Regions from separate parts of the Arthrobacter sp. TJ-170 genome, predicted to be linked through region 3. Evidence: riboswitches for the same ligand, from Rfam matches in the RefSeq annotation. Region 3 holds a riboswitch; each other region holds the start of a gene.
The links. A riboswitch is a leader RNA that binds a small molecule or an ion and turns the genes downstream of it on or off. The one in region 3 is predicted to bind S-adenosylmethionine.
Positions count from the first base shown of each region.

Region 1: it holds a riboswitch for S-adenosylmethionine, as region 3 does, so the genes downstream of both, AC4D1W_RS15285 (bifunctional o-acetylhomoserine/o-acetylserine sulfhydrylase) here and AC4D1W_RS00125 (cobalamin-independent methionine synthase II family protein) in region 3, are expected to answer to the same signal.
Region 2: it holds a riboswitch for S-adenosylmethionine, as region 3 does, so the genes downstream of both, AC4D1W_RS05045 (aminotransferase class V-fold PLP-dependent enzyme) here and AC4D1W_RS00125 (cobalamin-independent methionine synthase II family protein) in region 3, are expected to answer to the same signal.
Region 4: it holds a riboswitch for S-adenosylmethionine, as region 3 does, so the genes downstream of both, AC4D1W_RS07950 (ABC transporter ATP-binding protein) here and AC4D1W_RS00125 (cobalamin-independent methionine synthase II family protein) in region 3, are expected to answer to the same signal.

Region 1 is NZ_JBZCNL010000009.1:57,907-62,605, forward strand. It holds gene AC4D1W_RS15280 (galactose oxidase-like domain-containing protein) at 1-1,547, opposite strand, end outside; SAM riboswitch class IV at 1,703-1,819, shown strand; gene AC4D1W_RS15285 (bifunctional o-acetylhomoserine/o-acetylserine sulfhydrylase) at 1,863-3,179, shown strand; gene AC4D1W_RS15290 (GMC family oxidoreductase) at 3,332-4,699, opposite strand, start outside.
Region 2 is NZ_JBZCNL010000002.1:228,854-233,552, reverse strand. It holds gene AC4D1W_RS05065 (metal ABC transporter ATP-binding protein) at 1-17, opposite strand, end outside; gene AC4D1W_RS05060 (metal ABC transporter substrate-binding protein) at 14-922, opposite strand; gene AC4D1W_RS05055 (hypothetical protein) at 1,054-1,218, shown strand; gene AC4D1W_RS05050 (class I SAM-dependent methyltransferase) at 1,222-2,004, opposite strand; gene AC4D1W_RS05045 (aminotransferase class V-fold PLP-dependent enzyme) at 2,094-3,467, opposite strand; SAM riboswitch class IV at 3,496-3,611, opposite strand; gene hisN (histidinol-phosphatase) at 3,668-4,492, opposite strand; gene AC4D1W_RS05035 (cold-shock protein) at 4,651-4,699, opposite strand, start outside.
Region 3 is NZ_JBZCNL010000001.1:20,670-25,368, forward strand. It holds gene AC4D1W_RS00115 (hypothetical protein) at 1-422, shown strand, start outside; gene AC4D1W_RS00120 (DUF3040 domain-containing protein) at 729-1,007, opposite strand; SAM riboswitch class I at 1,365-1,461, shown strand; gene AC4D1W_RS00125 (cobalamin-independent methionine synthase II family protein) at 1,472-2,710, shown strand; gene AC4D1W_RS00130 (HNH endonuclease) at 2,812-3,705, opposite strand; gene AC4D1W_RS00135 (uracil-DNA glycosylase family protein) at 3,801-4,400, opposite strand; gene AC4D1W_RS00140 (DNA/RNA non-specific endonuclease) at 4,549-4,699, opposite strand, start outside.
Region 4 is NZ_JBZCNL010000003.1:205,684-210,382, reverse strand. It holds partial or broken gene AC4D1W_RS07965 (DUF2264 domain-containing protein) at 1-237, opposite strand, end outside; gene AC4D1W_RS07960 (substrate-binding domain-containing protein) at 442-864, shown strand; gene AC4D1W_RS07955 (ThuA domain-containing protein) at 861-1,556, shown strand; SAM riboswitch class I at 1,626-1,723, shown strand; gene AC4D1W_RS07950 (ABC transporter ATP-binding protein) at 1,729-2,559, shown strand; gene AC4D1W_RS07945 (aliphatic sulfonate ABC transporter substrate-binding protein) at 2,628-3,668, shown strand; gene AC4D1W_RS07940 (ABC transporter permease) at 3,668-4,570, shown strand; gene acs (acetate--CoA ligase) at 4,582-4,699, shown strand, end outside.

The DNA of each region.
Region 1 (4,699 bases), on a different contig from region 3:
TCCACTGCAAAGAGCAGGTAATTGCCCGGCACCAGCACGCCGGGATCCGCCGGCAAGGTCAGCGACGCAGTGGTGCCTGAAACCGCAGTCGCGGTCAGCGGAACCCGCCGCTGATCGGTGTTCACGGAGTGGGTCACCGTACCCATCCGCATCAGGGAGAACTCCGTGGTCGGCGCTCCAGTGGTCACCGCAATCGTGCTGCCGGGCGTGGCGGAGGCCGGGGCGGACACGATTTCCGGCCGGGTGCGCGGGCTGCCGTCTGCGTTCAGCAGGTAAGGCGGCGTGAAAATCTGTCCGTTCAAGTTATTCGTCGTGCAATTGCCGCACAGGCCACCACCGCCGACGAAGACCTGGCCATCCGGGAGCAGCAGGGCAACGCTGTGATAGGCGCGGGGAGTGGCCATCGGGGCGAGCGTGGTCCACTGTCCGGTCTCCGGGTCCCAGATTTCTGGGGCCCTCGAAGCAGCACCGGCCTCACCGCCGACCACCAACACCTGGCCATCGGGCAGCGCGACTCCATTCGCGAACGTCCGGTTGACGGCCATGTCCGAGGTCCGGGCCACTGTGAGTCCGTTATTGATGTCGATGGTGTCCGCCCGCGCCGTGGCATTTCTGCCCACGTAGTCGGTCGCTCCACCCACGGTGAGAATCTTTCCGACGTCGTACATCACGGCGTTGCCGTTCATTGCGTCCGGGCTATCGGACCGCAGACCGGCCGAACTGATGCTGCCATTGCCTGTGCTCGAGATCCAGTTCATCTGCCGGCTCGGCCCGGCGTGGAACGCCCGGCCACCGGGGGCGGCAAACAACCAGGCATGATTGTCGGACCGGTATTCGCCGGCAGGATCGTTGGTCAGAATGCTGTCGGACGGCACAAGCGGCAGCGTTCGCCAGCCGTCGGCGGCGGACCACACCTCGCCGTGCTTGTTGCCGACGCCGCCGGACCATGACCCGCCGATGGTAAACACCTCGCCGGTGGACGTGGTCAGGTTGGACTGGTATCCGCGGGCGATCTTCATGTCCGGCCCCGCGGTCCAGGTGTTCGTCGCAGGGTTGTACAGCGAGGTCTTCGTGCTGTTGCTGCCCCCACTGACCATGATCTGCCCGTCCGGCAGCATTGACGTCCCGGGGCAGAACATGTCGTGACCGGTGTTGGATACCTGGGTCTGGCTCACCTCGCCGGTGGTGAGGTCCAGAATGGACGTCTGAGTGTATCCCCGGGCCCCGCCATACGTGGTGGAAGAGTAGGCGGACCAGGTCAGCAGCTTGTTGCCCGGCAGCAGCGCCGCCGCAGCCGGGACAAGCGGGAAGCTGATCGTCGGGCCCCAGGACCCCTGCGACCCATTTGCGACGGCCTGAACGGTCAGGTTTCCGGTGGCCTTTTCGGGCTCCGATCCCGCCTCCGTGGCGACAGCTTGCGGCACCGGAACGTGATCGTGTGCTCCGGTCGCGCTCGGAGGCTCGGCCGACGCCGTAGCCGTAGCCGAAGCCCCGTATCCGGCGACCAGCAGGGAGACGATCACAACCGCGGATACAAGTCGCGACATCTGTGCGCCCCCGTCCAGATTCATCCCCCGTGCTTAGCAAAAGCTAACCCGGGCGCCATGTAAGGATCTTGGGACGACTGACGTGGGCTTCGCGCGACAGGTACATCTTCGTCATCTTGGTACCCAACACAGTTCGCCTGCCTACACTTGCCTCAGGTCATGAGCGCCAGCATTAAGCCCCGGCTCGCTGGCCGGCAACCCTCCATCCGCGGCGGGGTGCCCCGGGTGAGGACCCGGCTGTCCGGCGAAGGGTCGGATGGCAAGCGCGGCCCGTGGTGCTCCGAGCATGCCGGGCCCAAAGTAGAGGAGCCTTGAATGTCCAACGGATGGTCCTTCGAAACACGCCAGATCCACGCCGGGCAGGAGCCTGACGCCACCACCGGTGCCCGGGCACTGCCCATCTACCAGACCACGTCCTTTGTGTTCCCCAGCGCCGAGAGCGCTGCGAACCGCTTCGCGCTGGCTGAGCTGGCGCCCATCTACACGCGCATCGGTAATCCCACCCAGGACGCGGTGGAGCAGCGGATCGCCAGCCTGGAGGGCGGTCTGGCTGCCCTCCTTCTCAGCTCTGGGCAGGCGGCGGAAACCTTCGCGGTCCTGAATGTTGCCGAGGCCGGCGATCACATCGTCGCCAGCCCCAGCCTGTACGGCGGGACCTACAACCTGTTTGCGCACACGCTGAAGAAGTTTGGCATCTCCGTCACCTTCGTGGCCGACCCCGACAATCTCGACCAATGGCGCGACGCCGTGCAGCCGAACACTAAGCTCTTCTTCGCCGAGGTTGTGTCCAATCCCCGGCAGGACGTCCTCGACATCGAGGGTGTTTCCCGCACTGCCCATGAAGCAGGGGTGCCGCTGATCGTCGACAACACGCTGTCGACGCCGTACCTGATCCGGCCGCTCGAGTGGGGCGCGGACATCGTGGTCCACTCAGCGACCAAATACCTTGGCGGCCACGGCACGGCGATCGCTGGGGTCATAGTGGATTCCGGCAAGTTCGATTTCGGCAAGGACCCGGAGCGCTTCCCCGGCTTCAACACCCCGGACCCCACCTACAACGGGCTGGTCTACAGCCGCGACCTCGGAGAAGGCGGCACCCTGGGTGCCAACCTGTCCTACATCATCAAGGCCCGCGTCCAACTCCTGCGGGACCTGGGCTCGGCGGTGTCGCCCTTCAACGCCTTCCTGATCTCCCAGGGCCTTGAGACGTTGAGCTTGCGGATGGAACGCCACGTCGCCAACGCGGGGGAAGTTGCCCGCTGGCTGGAGGCAAGGGACGACGTCGAATCGGTCGCCTACGCCGGGCTTCCGTCAAGCCCCTGGTACGAGCGTGGACGCAAGTACGGCCCGAAGGGGACCGGTGCGATTGTCTCGTTCAACCTCGCGGGCGGAGCCGAGGCAGGTAAGCGGTTTGTGGACGCCCTCGAACTGCACTCGCACGTTGCGAACATCGGAGATGTCCGTTCCCTGGTCATCCACCCGGCATCCACTACGCACAGCCAGCTTTCCCCCGAACAGCAGGTCGTGGCCGGCGTGGCCCCGGGGCTGGTCCGGCTCTCCGTGGGGCTCGAGCATATCGACGACATCCTTGCGGACCTCGAGACCGGCTTCCGTGCAGCGAAAGAGGCGTAGGGGGAGTAGCGGCTTCTACCCTCCGGCACAGTTGCCATTACAAGATCATCACCGCGGCCAACTATTGCGCCGCTATTCCTCAAACTTGCCGGGCTTGAGGAATAGGGGCGGCGGCTGGGCGTAAGCCGCCACCCCATCTTTCTACGAGAGTTTCAGAGCGCTGATTTTGTTTCTGTCCTCATGTCGTTGACTTGTTCCTTATTGGCGCCTACGGCGTCACGGCCGGTGAGGTGGGCGGCGGCACGTTCGGCAATCATGATGGTCGGGGCGTTGGTGTTGCCCGTGGGCACCAAGGGCATGATGGATGCGTCCGCGATGCGAAGACCCTTGAGTCCGTGGACCTCGAAGGTTGTAGGATCGACCACGGCCAGATCGTCCTGGCCCATGCGGCAGGTCCCAACCTGGTGGTGGTAGGTCACCACGGATTCGCGGACGTATTGTTCCAACTGTTCATCTGGGACCTCCGGACCGGGGTAGATCTCGGTCGGCTCCCAACCAGCCAGAGCCTGCGTCTGGCCAATCCGACGGCATTGACGCACGGAGGCAACAAGAGCGTCGACGTCCTGTTGTTCCTTCAACGCCCCCAGATCGATGCGCATCGGATCTTCAGGGTTGGGTCCGGTGAGGGTTAGCTCGCCGCGGCTGGCCGGACGAACGAGACCGCCGAGCATTGAGAAGCCGTTGTCGGGGCCCGTCATCTCTGCTGGCCCGTAGTTTTGGGAGTACATCGGGACGGAGAAGAAGATCGGCTGTGTGTCCGGGACGGGCAGGTCCGGGTTGCTCTTCCAGAAGAGATGTACCTCGGCTGGCGCAGTGTCGCCCATAGGCACCGGTTGGGCAGCGGTGGTGAAGATGACTGGCGAAAGCAGATGGTCCTGCAGATTCTTGCCGACGCCGGGCAGATCGTGGATTGGATCGATCCCAACCTCACGCAACTCCTCACTGGGGCCGATCCCTGAGCGGAGCAGCAACTCGGGGGAGTTCAGTGCGCCGGAGGCGAGCACGGTCTCGCCGGCGCGCATCATCTTGGACTGACCCTCATGGTCAAATTCGATGCCGACGACGCGCCCGTCTTCCACCAGCAGCCGTCGGGCCTGCGCGCCGGTGAGAAGGGTGAGGTTAGGGTGGTCAGCTACCGGTTTGAGGTAGGCGCGCCAGGTGTTGAGCCGTTTGCCGTCCCGGACATTGAGTTGCATCCGGGAGACACCTTCGACGGCGCCGGAGTTGTAGTACTCGTTAAGCGGCAGGCCGATCTCCACAGCCCCTGAGAGCATATCTTCCTGGATGGGATTGCGCGGGAAATCCTGGACGACGTCAAGGAGCCCTTCTCCGCCGCGGGTATCGGAGGCGCCGCCGTCGTAATTTTCAATGGCTTTGAATACCGGCAGCACGTCTTCCCAAGACCAGCCGGGACAACCGTTCTGGGCCCAGGTGTCGTAGTCCCACCGGTCGCCGCGCACCCAGATTGTGGCGTTCAGCGCGTGGGATCCTCCCAAAACCTTGCCGCGAGGCAAGTGCAG
Region 2 (4,699 bases), on a different contig from region 3:
GTGGATGTCAGGGTCATGAGCCTAATCCTTCGACGATGAGGTTGATGTCGTGCCGCAACAGGTCAAGGAAGGTGGGAACCGGTCCGTCGGCCTCCGACAGGGAGTCCACGTACAGTGGGCCGGCAAGCGTGGCACCGGTGCTGTTGGCGACCTGTTGCTGCGCCGACGGGTTCACTGTGGACTCGCAGAAGACCGTTGGCACGTTGTGCTCCTCGACGAACGAGATGACGTCCTTGATTTGCCGTGGAGTGCCTTCGCTATCGGCATTGACCGGCCAGATGAATGCTTCTTTCAAACCGGCGTCACGGGCGAGGTAGGAGAAAGCTCCTTCGCAGGTGACCAGTGCCGGCGTTGCCGTGTCCGTTTCGAAGGCGCTCTCGAGATCGGTCAGCAGTATCTGAAGCTCCTTCTTCAGCGCGGCGCCATTGGCCGCGTAGTCTTCGGAGTTGGCCGGGTCGAGGTCCGACAGTGCGGTAACGATGTTGTCGACATAGATTTGTGCGGCCTTCGGCGACATCCACGCGTGCGGATTGGGAAGCCCCTCATAGTCTCCGGACCTGATGTCAACGGGGACCACACCCTCTGACAGCACCACGTGCGGCGCATCGACAGACAGTACGAAACGCTCGAACCAGCGCTCCAGTCCCAGACCGTTATCGAGGATCAGGTCGGCATCCTGCGCATTGATGAGGTCGGAGGGCGTTGGCTCATATCCGTGGATCTCGGTACCGACCTTGGTGATGGATTCGACCCGGATATGGTCACCGGCCACTGTACGGGTGAGATCCGCAAGGACGGAGAATGTGGTCAACACCACGGGGCGCGGATCAGCAGCGGCCGCTGTACGGTCCGTGCGCGGGTTGCCGCATCCCGACAGCACGAGCAACCAGATGAGGCATACCGGAAATATAAATTTCGGCATACCTAAATCTAACTCGCCTCATCCCTGGATGGCTAGCCTCAGGGCGGGACCGGGCGGAGGTTCCCTCGACAGGACACGCCCGGCAGTGCAGAGTGGGTGCAGACACCAACGCGACCCAGGAGGCCGGCAGGATGAGCGAAGAGTCAATGTACGAGGAAGAACCGCGAGAGCACAGCGAACAGCCCGCGGAAGGGGACCGGTCGCAGGATCCGGCCGACACAGGGACGCATGCGCAGGATCCTGCGGAGGGTGCGGATTCCGCGGCGGAAACATCCGGGGCCTCGGACCCGGACTAGGGATCACATGCCGGCGGAGCCGGTGCTGTCGAGGCGGACGGCCCGCCAGCAGTAGGTCAGATACGGCAGGTTGAGCACGGCTTCGGGATTGTGCCCGAGGTGGTCGTGGAGGTACCAGGACAGGTTCGCCTCCACTTTCGCACGCGTGCCCAGCGAAGCGTTCTGATAGTAACTGCGGGACCGGGCGAGTTCAACGATGTCCGGAGCCGGGAGGGCCTGGGTCCAGGCGACTACCATCGATTCCGGTTCCGAGAAGAGTGGTCCCAACGCGGGACGGTAGTTCGGCCGGAACACGTCTCCGGCATGCATGATGCGGGAGAGCCGGTGCACCCACGGCACGCTGACATCCAGCTGATTCCAGACAAGGCCGAGGACTCCTCCCGGTACCAGGATGCGCGCCGCTTCCGCGCTCGCCGACGCCGCGTCGCACCAGTGCCAGGCCTGGGCGATTGAAACAACATCAACGCTCGCAGTGCCGAGACCGGATGCCTCGGCCGTGCCCTGAACTTTCTCCACCGCCGGGAGCTGCTGTCCTAGGACGGAGAGCATGTCCTCCGACGGATCGATCGCCGTCACCTCAGGGCAACGGTGGATGAGCTCCCTAGTGAACTTTCCTGTTCCCGCCCCGATATCGGCAGCGCTCCGTGCATCCCGCGGGACGAGCCAGTCCACACATTCCGGGGGATACCCCGGACGGACGCGCTCATAGCGCTCACTGTCCTGCAGATAGCCCCGAGCCAACTCACGACGGCGGTGCTCAGCGAGGCGCGGACCCCCAACGCCCATGACGATAGCTCCTGTCGATACTTGATCAGAACCCGTCAATTAAATCACCCGGTCTCGACTGCTCGGGAAACGGGAGTGTCAGCGCGCCATCAGTCAGCTGTGCAGGGTGCTGCGCCCGCAGTTCCCGGAGTGTGCGGAGCCCAATCCGGGAAGGAACGGGTCTCGACAGCCGGTACCCAACGCCCTGCGTCGACAACATAGTCGGTTCCCAGCCCATCCCGGATGAGTGAGGCGAGGCCGGTGAGCAGCCTGTCGACATCGTCCTGCCGCGATCCAAGCCCGAAGCTTGCGCGCAGCGATCCCGATGGCAGGCCCAGGCGCTTCAGCAGCGGGTGGGCGCAGAACTTCCCGTCCCGCAACCCCACGCCATGCTCCGCGGAAAGGTAGGCGGCGACGAGGCCGGCGTCGTAACCGTGGACGGAGAAGTTCACTACACCGATTGCGTCGGTGCTGTCGGAGAAGATGCGGTGTACGGTGACGCCGGTAAGGGCGGAGAGCCCGTCCACCAGGGCGTTTCGCAAATCTGATTCATGGCGGAGCCAGTCTTCCGCGTCCAGGGCTGCGATAACCTCCGTCGCGTGGGCAAGCGCTGCTGCGCCCAGGACGTTCGGCGACCCGCCTTCATGCCGTGCAGGGCCGGTTGTCCAGGAAACTGAATCGACCTTCACCGCCTTCACGGCGCCGCCGCCGGCAAGGTGGGGTGTTCCGACGTCAAGCCAGTCAGGCCTGCCGACCAAAACTCCGGAGCCGAACGGTGCATACAGCTTGTGTCCGGAGAAAGCGACGTAATCGATGCCGTCATGCCCGATATCCATCCGTCGGTGCGGTGCCAGTTGGGCTGCGTCGACGACGATGCGTGCGCCATGAGCATGGGCGAGGGCGGCGAGCCGGTTGATGGGCAGAACCTCACCGGTCACGTTTGAGGCACCGGTTACGGCAAGCAGGTTGATTCCCCCGGAAGCCAGCACCTCCTCCACAGCGGTAAACGTCGCCTCTATCGTGTCGGCGGCGACGAGTCCGCGATGGGGGCGGCCCAGCCAGGGCAGGAGATTGGCATGGTGTTCCAGGTCGAGGTAAAGGACCTCGCCGTCTCCAGGTACGCAACCTGCCAGGAGATTCAGGGAGTCCGTGGTGTTTCGGGTGAAGATGACCGCGTCGTCTTCACGACCGCCGACGAAGGTCCGGACGGTCTTCCGTGCATTCTCGTACAGCGACGTTGAAATTTGGGATGCGTATCCGGCGCCCCGGTGAACGCTGGCGTAGTAGGGCAGAACGCTCTGCAGGTAGTCATTGACCTGCTGCAGTGCCGGCGTCGAAGCGGCGTAGTCCAGATTGACGTAGCGGACAGCGGTGCCGTCAACCAGCGGCGCCTGCAGTTCAGCGCCCAACACGGATGCAAGCGGTGCCGCGGATAGTTCGCTGGTGCTCTCTAGAAGTGCATTGCTCACGGAAGTTAACCCCATAGTGGTCTCAAGGGACCTGCCAAGGGAGGCCCCGCGCTTGCCGAACCACTTTTCTGGAACGGCCTGGTCGTCACCCGGGGCACCCCACCGCGGAAGGAGGGTTGCCGGCCAGCAAACCGGGGTTTATCGCTGGCACTCGTGACCAATGAGTCCAGAATAAGACAGTCCGGACCCTCCGCTCGCTTTGTTACGCGGCTACGTCAGGCACCCGTATTCTCCTGGAGCAGATCGTCCAGCGAAGGGTTGAGCATCTTCAGGACATCGTTATGCAGGGTGCTGTTGGTTGCGAGCGCGTTGCCGCCGAAGGGCCCGTCCGCGCCTTCCAATGATGTGAACCGGCCACCGGCTTCCGTAACAATCGGTACCAGGGCGGCCATGTCGTACAGGTTGAGTTCAGGCTCACACGCGATGTCCACAGCGCCCTCAGCGACGAGGCAGTATGACCAGAAGTCACCATAGGCCCGTGTACGCCAGACCGATTCGGTGAGAGATACGAATTCATCGAGGTTGCCGCGTTCCTTCCATCCCGACAGGCTCGAGTAGGAGAGTGAAGCATCTTCCAGACGAGACACGCTTGAGACCCGGAGGCGTGTTGCGGCGGCCAGCGACTTGCCGGTGAAAGCTCCCGTCCCGGTTGCTGCCCACCACCGTTTCCCGAGGGCGGGAGCGCTGACGACGCCGACGACGGGGCGGCCCTCATCCACCAGAGCGATGAGTGTGGCCCACACCGGCACTCCACGGACAAAGTTCTTGGTGCCGTCGATCGGGTCGATGATCCACCGCCGCGAGCCCGCGCCGCTGCTCCCGAATTCCTCGCCGAGCACGGCATCCCGCGGGCGGGCGCGTGAGAGTTGTCCGCGGATTGCCTCTTCCGCTGACTTGTCTGCATCGGTAACCGGGGTGTAGTCCGGCTTGGTCTCAACCGCCAGATCCAACGCCTTGAACCTGGACATGGTCTGGTCATCGACGGAATCGGCCATCACATGGGCAAGGCGAAGGTCATCGTTGTAGCTCTGGAGGTTCATACTGTTCAACCTATATCCTCGGGACGCGCAGATGCGGGAGGCCTGATGCCCGGGGCGTTGAGTGCCCTTGCACGTGGGCGATGCCCGCTGACTGCGGTCTTAACGCAAGGAAGGGACATCGGCCGATAGCCGATGTCCCTTCCTTTGAAAACTAAGAGTTAGAGAACGGAGATGTTCTCAGCCTGGGGGCCCTTGGGTCCCTGGGTG
Region 3 (4,699 bases):
GGCAACTTCTGGCTGCTTCCGTAAGCGCGACCTCGGCTGACGGCATCTCTTGGACATTAGATTCATCGCGCGAAAATGAAGTTCACATCGAGCCAAAGATGCTGAACCCCAAGGAATGGGTTGACATTCATTTCGTGACAGACGGGCCGTTGGAGAAGCCGCAGATAGTCGCGCGAGTGGCGGGACAATCGAGTGACGCACATGATGTGGAGCGGGCCAGGAACAAGGTTTGGTTGTACACCTTTTCGTTCGCGGTCTTCCTCATGCTTGGAGCACCCCTCATTCTGCAATTATTTGGGAACCCACTCGGTGACGCCGCCCTTTTCTTCACCCTAGCGGGGCTTGTACTATTCCTCATCGCCAGCATCGGAGCGTCGAAGCGCGGAGTTTGGCAGAAAAAAGAGAAGGCGAATGCGAACTAGGCAGCTCTCGCCAGACCCGACAACCCCTCCATATCCCCTCCAACCCCGCGGTGCGAAGCAGAACTGACGGACACGAAAGGCTACGAACGTAGACCTCGAATGTGCCGAAAACCTGGGGAATTGCGCGGAAGGACGTGCTTGTTCGTCGTCGTTCGTTCCCGTTGGCGGAAGCTCACCAAAGAGCTTGTAAACAGGGGGTCGCCGGTTCGAATCCGGCAGGGGGCTCCACTAAGAAGGCTGGTTGACTGCCGCAACACCGCTAACTCCGCGAGGCCTCGTCGCCGGCCGACAGACCTAACCGGGACATCAGGGGAAGCGGCGCGTGCTCCAACCGCTGAAGAAGAGGTAAGCTCCCGCGCCTGCTGCGAGGAAACCCAGGACACCGAGAATGGTCAGCTGCATGCTGATTCCAGCGATGATTAGTCCGAAGCCGGCCAGGATGGTCAGCAGCCCATAAACTTCGCGCGCGCCGATACGCTTGGATGGTCCCGCGTCTTGTAACTTGTGGGCCAGATCGGGGTCCTCTGCCGCGAGCTCCTCTTCGAGCTCCCGTAGGCGTCTACGCTCTTCATCCGATAACGGCATCAACGGCCTTCTTGTCCCTGGTCTTGCGGAGCTTCACCGACAGGGAACGGCGCGTAACAGCGACGGACCCGGCGATGACTTTCACAATGCTTGCTCTGTATCCAGTATGGTCCTTGCCCGGGGGAGAGCACAGAGCGCCCTATGGATCTCGAAAGTGGGAATTGGTCAGGCTTTAGCAGCGCTCATCCCATTCACCGCTCTAAGCTTCGTGGGATGCTTCGTTTCGGTTCGTGACGGGGTGTTTTTGGGTGGGGCTGACAGCGCCACCATGATGGTGGGAGCCTCTTCTGTTGGTGCTAGGCCTGTGGCCGTGGAGAGGGCGTGCCTGCGTCACCGGTGGATTTAGAGCCCTAAACCCCACCATCCAGAGCAGCTGAGAGACCTGCCTCCGTGACGCTGCAGCTTCCCCCGGACCTCCCATCCGGAACGGTGCTAATGGCAGGACCGATGGAAGGAACAGCACCATGACAACTGATCGCATTCACACCAGCCACGCCGGTTCCCTGCCGCGCACACCGGAACTGATCGCCGCCAACGCCGCCAGAACCCTCGCTGAGGATGGCTTCACCCTGCAGCGAACCCCGGAATTCGAGGGCCTGCTCACCTCCGCCGTGGTGGACCTCGTCCAGTGGCAGAAGGACCTCGGAATTACCATCCCGGGGGATGGCGAGTACGGCAAGGCCATGTCGAATGCCGTGGACTACGGCGCCTGGTGGACCTACAGCTTCCAGCGTACCGCCGGTCTTGAACTGACGGACTACAACCCGATCCTCGCCGATGCCGTACGCAGCGAACCCGGCGCGATCAAACTGACGTCGTTCGCGGATCGGCGCGACTGGACTCGCTTCGCAGCAGCGTATCAGGACCCTGAGAGCGGAATCCAGCTTGGCAAAAACGCCACGGCGTTCCCCTCCGCTACCGGTCCAATTTCATACATCGGCCAGGATGCACTGGCCTCGGACATAGCGAACCTCAAGGTAGGCCTTGACGCGGCGAACGTCCGAACGGGATTCATCACCGCACTTTCGCCGGGGTCGGCGAGCAGGATCGGCAACGATTACTACGCCAGCGAGGAAGAGTTCATCTATGCATGGGCCGACGTGCTGCGCGAGGAATACCGGGCCATCGTCGACGCCGGTCTCATCGTCCAGATCGATGACCCCTCCCTCGCTGAGAACTGGGATCAGATCAACCCCGAACCCAGCGTCGAGGACTACCAGCGCTTCACCCGCATCCGGGTGGAGGCCCTCAACTACGCACTGCGGGGCCTGCCGGAGGACCAGGTCCGAGTGCACGTGTGCTGGGGATCCTGGCATGGTCCGCACACGACGGATCTAGAGTTCCGGCACATATTGGACCTTGTGCTGAGCATCAACGCCGGGTCGTACTCCTTCGAGGCCGCGAACGCGCGCCACGAACACGAGTGGGCCCTTTGGCAGGACACCACGCTGCCGGACGGAAAACTCATAGTGCCCGGTGTCGTCTCCCATGCGACGAACGTGGTTGAACACCCTGAGCTGGTCGCGCAGCGCATCGAACGCTTCGCGAGCTTGGTGGGGCGCGAGAATGTCATCGCCTCGACCGACTGCGGCCTCGGAGGGCGACTCCACCCGCAGATCGCCACAGCCAAGCTTGAAGCTTTGGGCCGCGGGGCGCAGATCGCCTCAAACAAGTTGTTCGGCCGTTCAGCGACGCTGATCTAACCGTACAAAACACCCTAGGGAACTCTGAGCGGGACGACACGTCGGTGATGTGTCGTCCCGCTGCATGTCGTCTGGGGCGGCGGATGCCGGTCCGGAATCGTTCATTCTGTAACAGAGCGAGCTTGGGCGATCCTTAGTGCAGCGTCCTGCGCTCGCTGTTGCTCCGCGGTGACGACCACTCCCGGCAAATGCCCCGCGGTCGCGATCATGGCGCGCAGCTCGGCAACGGTATACGGGGTGGGGCGTCTACTGTGAGCCATGTAGTGGCAGTTCGGGCACAACGGGACCAGATCGGTGATCGGGTCGATCTCATAGTCGGGCCCAAGTAAGGAGGCCGGCACCGTGTGGTGGACGTGAATGAATCCGGCGCCCTCAGCGCCATACTTGGCCTCGTAATCGAAACCGCAGGCATGACAGTTCGGCCCGTGATGGGCGATCGCGACGGCTCTCGTTTCGGGACTGCGCTCGTACCGGTTGGTCGGAACGCGAATCAACGCGGCCTCCGGATATGAGCCCGGGAGCGGGTCCAGGGTATTCGCGCTCGGAGACGCACCGTCCAGAACATGTTCTGCCCAGACCGCCCTCATTGCCGCCTCCGCGTTGGACTGGATCTGCTTGCCCGAGGTGATTGCTGTCTTCCAATCGATGTTGGGAATCCGAGCCACCAGTTCATCCATGCGCAGCTGTTCGCCCTCGGGCAGGAGAAGGTCGAACTGCACGCCGACATGCAGGCGGGGGCTGTCACTGTTCGGATCGGAAAGTGTCACCGCTGACGGTTGATCAATCGTGAATCCGTGCCCGATCAAACCTCGCTGGTTGGGCCTACCCCCATGCACGAACAACCAGGTTTCAGTACCAACAGGCAAGGGCTTCCCGATGACGAGCGGCCAGCGCTCCACATGCCACCCGGAACGCCGCACCTCTGCAACTATCGTTGGATAGAACCCACCCCAGTTCCCCCTATCCGGGTCCCAGCCCAGAAGTACTGCCGTCATGAGGTCAGTGTGTCACTCAGGCGGCAGACTTGCGACGGCGCTGCGTTCCTGGCGGTTGACGGCGCAGGCGGGCGCTTCGGATGAGGTGACGTTTGTCAGCCGACCAGACGCTTTGCGCGTTCGACGGCCTTTCTAAGCTCGTCCTGCTTTGCCTTGCGGGACAATGACTGCGGGCCGACACCCGGGGCCTTGATTACGGTGACCCGGGGGACCCGGTCTTGTAGATGCTTGTCCCAGGTCTGCTGTACGGCATCACTGCAGAGCAGGACAACCTCCAGTCGCGGCAGAAGGCGCAGCACCGAGCCCAACGCCTTTGCGCCTGCCGTCCGGTTGTCAGCATTGGGGTTCGACACGAGGAAGGGAACCATGTTCCACATCAGGACGCCTTCGTGTAGACCGGCGGAATCGCGCTCGATCCAGCATCGCTCTGCGGCGCTGTCGGGGTTGTCGACGGACACGAAACCTGTTCCGCTTTCGGAGAGCACTTCCTCCTGCGGGCGGTCCAGCACGAAGAGAACGCGTGCCTGGTCTCCGGCGTCAGCCGGGTCGAAGTGGGGAATGGGTGTTGATCTGATGGCTGCGTAGCTGGCTCGCCATTGCTCCAGGCTCTGAACGTGCGGTGCAGTCGCCAACATGGATTTGCGGTTCTCGAGGACCGCATCGTCGGCCAGGGCTTGCGGGTGGTCGAGGTACATACCTCCACTGTATCCGGTGCGTTCGCTTCGTCTTACGGCTTTCTCGGACCAATCAGCCTGAATGACACCCTATCGCCACGATTATGCTCAGAGGAAGCGTTGGGATGTGCGCCGATTCACATGGCGGCGGTGTCCTACTGTTCCGGCTTCAGCCTTGCAGGTCGAAGTCCAGGTCGAGGCACTCCGGAGTGGACAGCTCCCTCCACACCGACGTGATGACCGCTGTTGGCAGCTCAGCCGAAATAGGCATGCGGTCCGCCTTTACAAGCTGTGCCATCCTCAGCCCGGTGAGAGCGGCG
Region 4 (4,699 bases), on a different contig from region 3:
CGCGTCATGTCGAGCACGATGGCCAGGGCCGCAGCCTCGACCTTTGCCCTCGGCATACCACTCGGCAAGTCCTAGCGGATCGTCGCCGCGCTCGCCTGTGAGCCGGAAGCCCGCGGTGAGGAAGGTGCGCGCGAAGCCTTCGAGGCCGTCGATGGCCCGGCCGTAGCCGCCTTCGCGTCCGGGCGGTGTGATGCGGGCATGGCTGGGACTGGCCCACTTGCGGACGCCGAGCAGCATCGAGTAGGCCTGGGCCGCGTGGTGCTCGCGCGTCCATCCCGTATAGGGCGAGAGTTCCCGGTCCAGGGTCGGAAGTGTCAGCTTGTTCATGCGCTCATGAGCCCTTCACCCGGCGCCACCCATCCCAACCGCTCCGGCCCTGCGGCGACGATCCGTTCGGCGAAGGTTCCATAACCCATCGCAGCTACTGCCTCCGGCTTATTCATGGAGCGGTCCTTTCCTGTGGCTGATACTCGATCGGTGTGCCTTGCATCACGTTCGGGACCAGTACATACTCAGAGTCGGCATGAAGCAATCACGTTTTCCGCCTCTCCACGGACGCAGCACTCGACGAGACGGCTGGAAAGCAGGGCAGTCCGCGGGCCGAGCACTTCGATAAATCCTAAGGATGACCTGGCGGTCGTAGCGTACGACGACGAGGTCGCCTACCTTGCCGAGCCCGCCATCTCCGCGGTGCGGCCACCGAAGCACTACGTCGGCCGGGTGGCGGTGCAGATGCTCGCCGCCCGGATCGCCGAGGGCCGGCGACGGCCCGTCCACCGCCTGGAGCTGAATCCGGACCTAATCGTGAGGGACTCCTCGCTTGGAACGCCTCACCCGTCACCTACAGAGATGAGCTCCCCATGACAACAGCACTGCTCCTGAGCGGCACCGGACGGTACGCGGACCCCTGGCACCCCTTCGCCGAGACATCCGCTGCGGTTGCAGGCCTACTTCAAGACCACGGTCTCACCGTGGAAACCGCGGACGACGTCGACTGCGCTCTCGAAGGCCTCCAGGACTCCGCCTCCTGGCCGGACCTGCTGGTGGTGAACGTCGGTCTCCCCCGCGACGACGACGGCACGTCCCCCGGATCAGAGGCCGCCTCCGCGGGGTTGGACGCCTGGATTGCCGGCGGGCGGCCGTTGCTGGCCCTGCACTCCAGCTCCACCAGCTTTTTGGATTCGGAATCGTGGGAGAAGGCACTCGGCGGTCGGTGGGTGCGGGGCGTGTCCATGCATCCGGAGTACGGCCGGGCACACATTGTGCTGGAGGGCTCCTTTCCGGTGGGCGTCCCTGACTTCACGGTGGACGACGAACGCTACAGCTGGCTGCGCACGTCACCGGAGGTCGTCGTCCATGCCCGCCACGAACACGAGGGGCACCTCCACCCATTGATTTGGTCGCTGGAGCGACCGCTTGAACGCACTGCGAAACGGGGAGCGGGAACCACTACAGCGCGAAGCTTCTACGACGCTCTCGGCCACGACGCGGTGTCGTACGCGTCACCGGAGCGCCGGGAGTTGCTGGAGCGCGCGGTGGACTGGCTGCTCGCCTGACCGCAGCGTGGGCCTGCTTTGTTACGACATATATTGCAAAGGCACGTCAGAAAGTCGTTTAGTGGAAGTCCACCATCCCGAGCGGCCGAGAGACCTGGATCGTTGACGCCGCAGCAACCCTTACCTGCATGCAGGAGAACGGGTGCTACTGCCAGGAGCGATGGAGTTATACATGAGCACCGTTCTCAGCGCGCAGCAGCAGGCACAGGCCACTAACAACGCCACACACAAGCTGGCCCTTCCCCTGACCTTTTCCTCCCTCACGCGGTCCTTCGGCGGCGGAACCAGCGAGCATGTAGTCCTCCGCGACATCACCCTCGATGTCCGCGCCGGTGAGGTACTCGCCATCGTCGGTGCCAGCGGCTGCGGGAAGTCCACGCTCCTGCGGGCCGCAGCGGGCCTCGACGCACCAACATCCGGTGCCGTCCTCATCGACGGAACCGCGGTCAACGGCATCGATGACCGCTGCGCCGTCGCCTTCCAGGAACCGCGTCTCCTCCCCTGGCTGTCGCTCCGGGCCAACGTCGCAATCGGCCTGCCCAGGGGAACCGGCGCGGCCGCCGGCAAGGCGAAGGTCACCGAACTGCTGGGACTCGTGGAGCTCGCGGACTTCGCCGGGCACCGGCCCCGTGAAGTGTCCGGCGGCATGGCCCAGCGGGCATCCCTGGCCCGGGCACTAGCCCGGAACCCGGGCGTATTGCTCCTCGATGAGCCGTTCGGCGCCCTCGACGCCCTCACCCGGCTGAAGATGCAGGACCTCCTTCTGGATATCCACGCAGCCCAGCCCACTACGGTGCTGCTGGTGACGCACGACGTCGACGAGGCCCTCCAGCTCGCAGACCGCATCATCGTGCTCGGCAAGTCCGCCGATCCGTCACGCCCCGGCGCCTCCGTCACCGAGGTGCTCACCGTCCCGGGCGACCGCCCGCGGGACCGCAATGCCGCCGACCTCGGCCGAATGCGCAGCTCCCTGCTCACCACCCTCGGCGTCAAAGGCCACTAGACCACACACAGCTTGTTCCGTCGTCGTGCCCGTCTGCACGGCGACTGCTACCCCTCGCAAAGGAAACCATGAACCGCACCCGCTCGCCCTTCACCCGCCGCGCCGTCCTGTCCGTAGCGCTCGCCGCCACCGGCACGCTCGCCCTGACCGGCTGCCTCGCCGGTGAGAACGCCGCGTCCACCGAAGAGGCTTCCACGGCCACCGAGCTCAACATTGACTTCGCCACTTACAACCCGCTCAGCCTGGTCATCAAGGACCAGGGTTGGCTCGAAGCGGAGCTTGAGGACGAAGGCGTGACCGTCAACTGGGTCCAGTCCGCCGGTTCCAACAAGGCCAATGAAGCCCTCCGCGCCGGAGCGGTCGACGTCGGATCCACCGCCGGGTCCGCTGCTCTCCTCGCCCGTTCCAACGGGTCACCGATCAAGACGATCGACATCTACTCCCAGCCCGAGTGGTCCGCCATGGTCACCGTCGAGGGCACCGGCATCGAGACCCTTGAGGACCTGCGCGGCAAGTCGATCGCGGCAACCAAGGGCACCGACCCCTACTTCTTCCTGATCCAGTCGCTCGAGTCCGCTGGCATCGACCCCTCCGAGGTCACCGTGCAGAACCTGCAGCACGCCGACGGCTGGGCAGCACTGAACAACGGATCCGTTGACGCCTGGGCGGGTCTGGACCCGATCATGGCTTCGGCTGAGCAGGAGGGCGCCGAGCTCTTCTTCCGCAACATCGACTTCAACACCTACGGCTTCCTCAACGCCAACGAGGAATTCCTCTCCGAGAGCCCCGAGCTTGCCCAGACCGTGGTGAATGCCTACGAGAAGGCGCGCGAGTGGGCGAAGGAAAACCCGGAGGAGACGGCACAGATCCTCGCCGATGTTGCCGGCATCGACGTCGAGATCGCCAACGCCGTCATCATCGAACGCACCAACCTGGACGTCGACCCCGCACCGGGCGAGGCACAGCGGAAGGTTCTCGAGAAGGTCGGCCCGGTATTCGTGGAAACCGGTGATGTCTCCTCGCAGGAGCAGATCGATGAAGCCCTCGACACCCTCTTCGACGACTCCTTCGTCACCAACGCCGATCCTGACGCCATCCAGGGTTCCTAATGACTCAGATGGGTAATCCCGGTAATACCGGGGCCAGCGTCTACCCCACCAGCAAGGAAGGCCTGGAAGCCACCGGCCATACCGTGACAACAGCGGACGACGACGGCGGCTCACCTCTTGAGCCCACAGAGACCTCCGGGGGGCTGCTGAGCCGGCGACCGGTCCGTCTCCTGCTGGGGCTGGTGGTTCCCGCCCTCATCCTCGTCGCCTGGCAGTTGAACTCGGTCGTGGGCGTGTTCAGCGCCGTGCAGCTGCCGCCGCCCTCCGCTGTGCTGACCGCCGCCGTCGAACTGATTGAGCGCGGCGAACTGTGGATCCACATCGCCATCTCCACGCAGCGCGTGCTCATCGGCTTCGCGCTGGGTGCCACGCTCGGACTGGCGCTGGGCGCCCTGCTCGGGTTGTCCCGGCTGGCCGACGCGCTGCTCGCACCGACCATCGGCGCGCTGCGCGCGGTTCCGTCGCTTGCCTGGGTCCCGTTGCTCATTCTGTGGATGAAGATCGGTGAGGACTCGAAGGTAACGCTGATCCTCATCGGAGCGTTCTTCCCCGTCTTCACCACACTCTTTTTGGCATTGCGCCACGTTGACCGGAACCTCGTTGAAGCGGCACGGGCGTTCGGATTGAAGGGGATCAGGCTGCTGACCACGGTGCAGCTGCCCGCCGTCGTGCCCGCTGTGTTCTCGGGGCTGCGGCTGGCGCTGGCGCAGGCCTGGCTGTTCCTGGTGGCTGCCGAGCTCATCGCGTCGTCGCTGGGACTCGGGTTCCTGTTGACCGATTCGACCAACAACGGCCGCACAGACCGGATCTTCCTGGCGATCATCCTGCTCGCTGTTATCGGCAAGACGACCGACGCCCTGCTTGGCATCGCCGAAAGGTGGGCGGTTCGACGGTGGACGTAAGCGCGGTCGACGTGAGCGCCGCTGGAACCTGGGTCGATCCGACTCTGACCACGGAGGAGGAGCGGATCGCTTTCTGGGAGGAACAGGCGCGCAGGCTTCACTGGTCCTCCCCGTGGCACACGACGCACA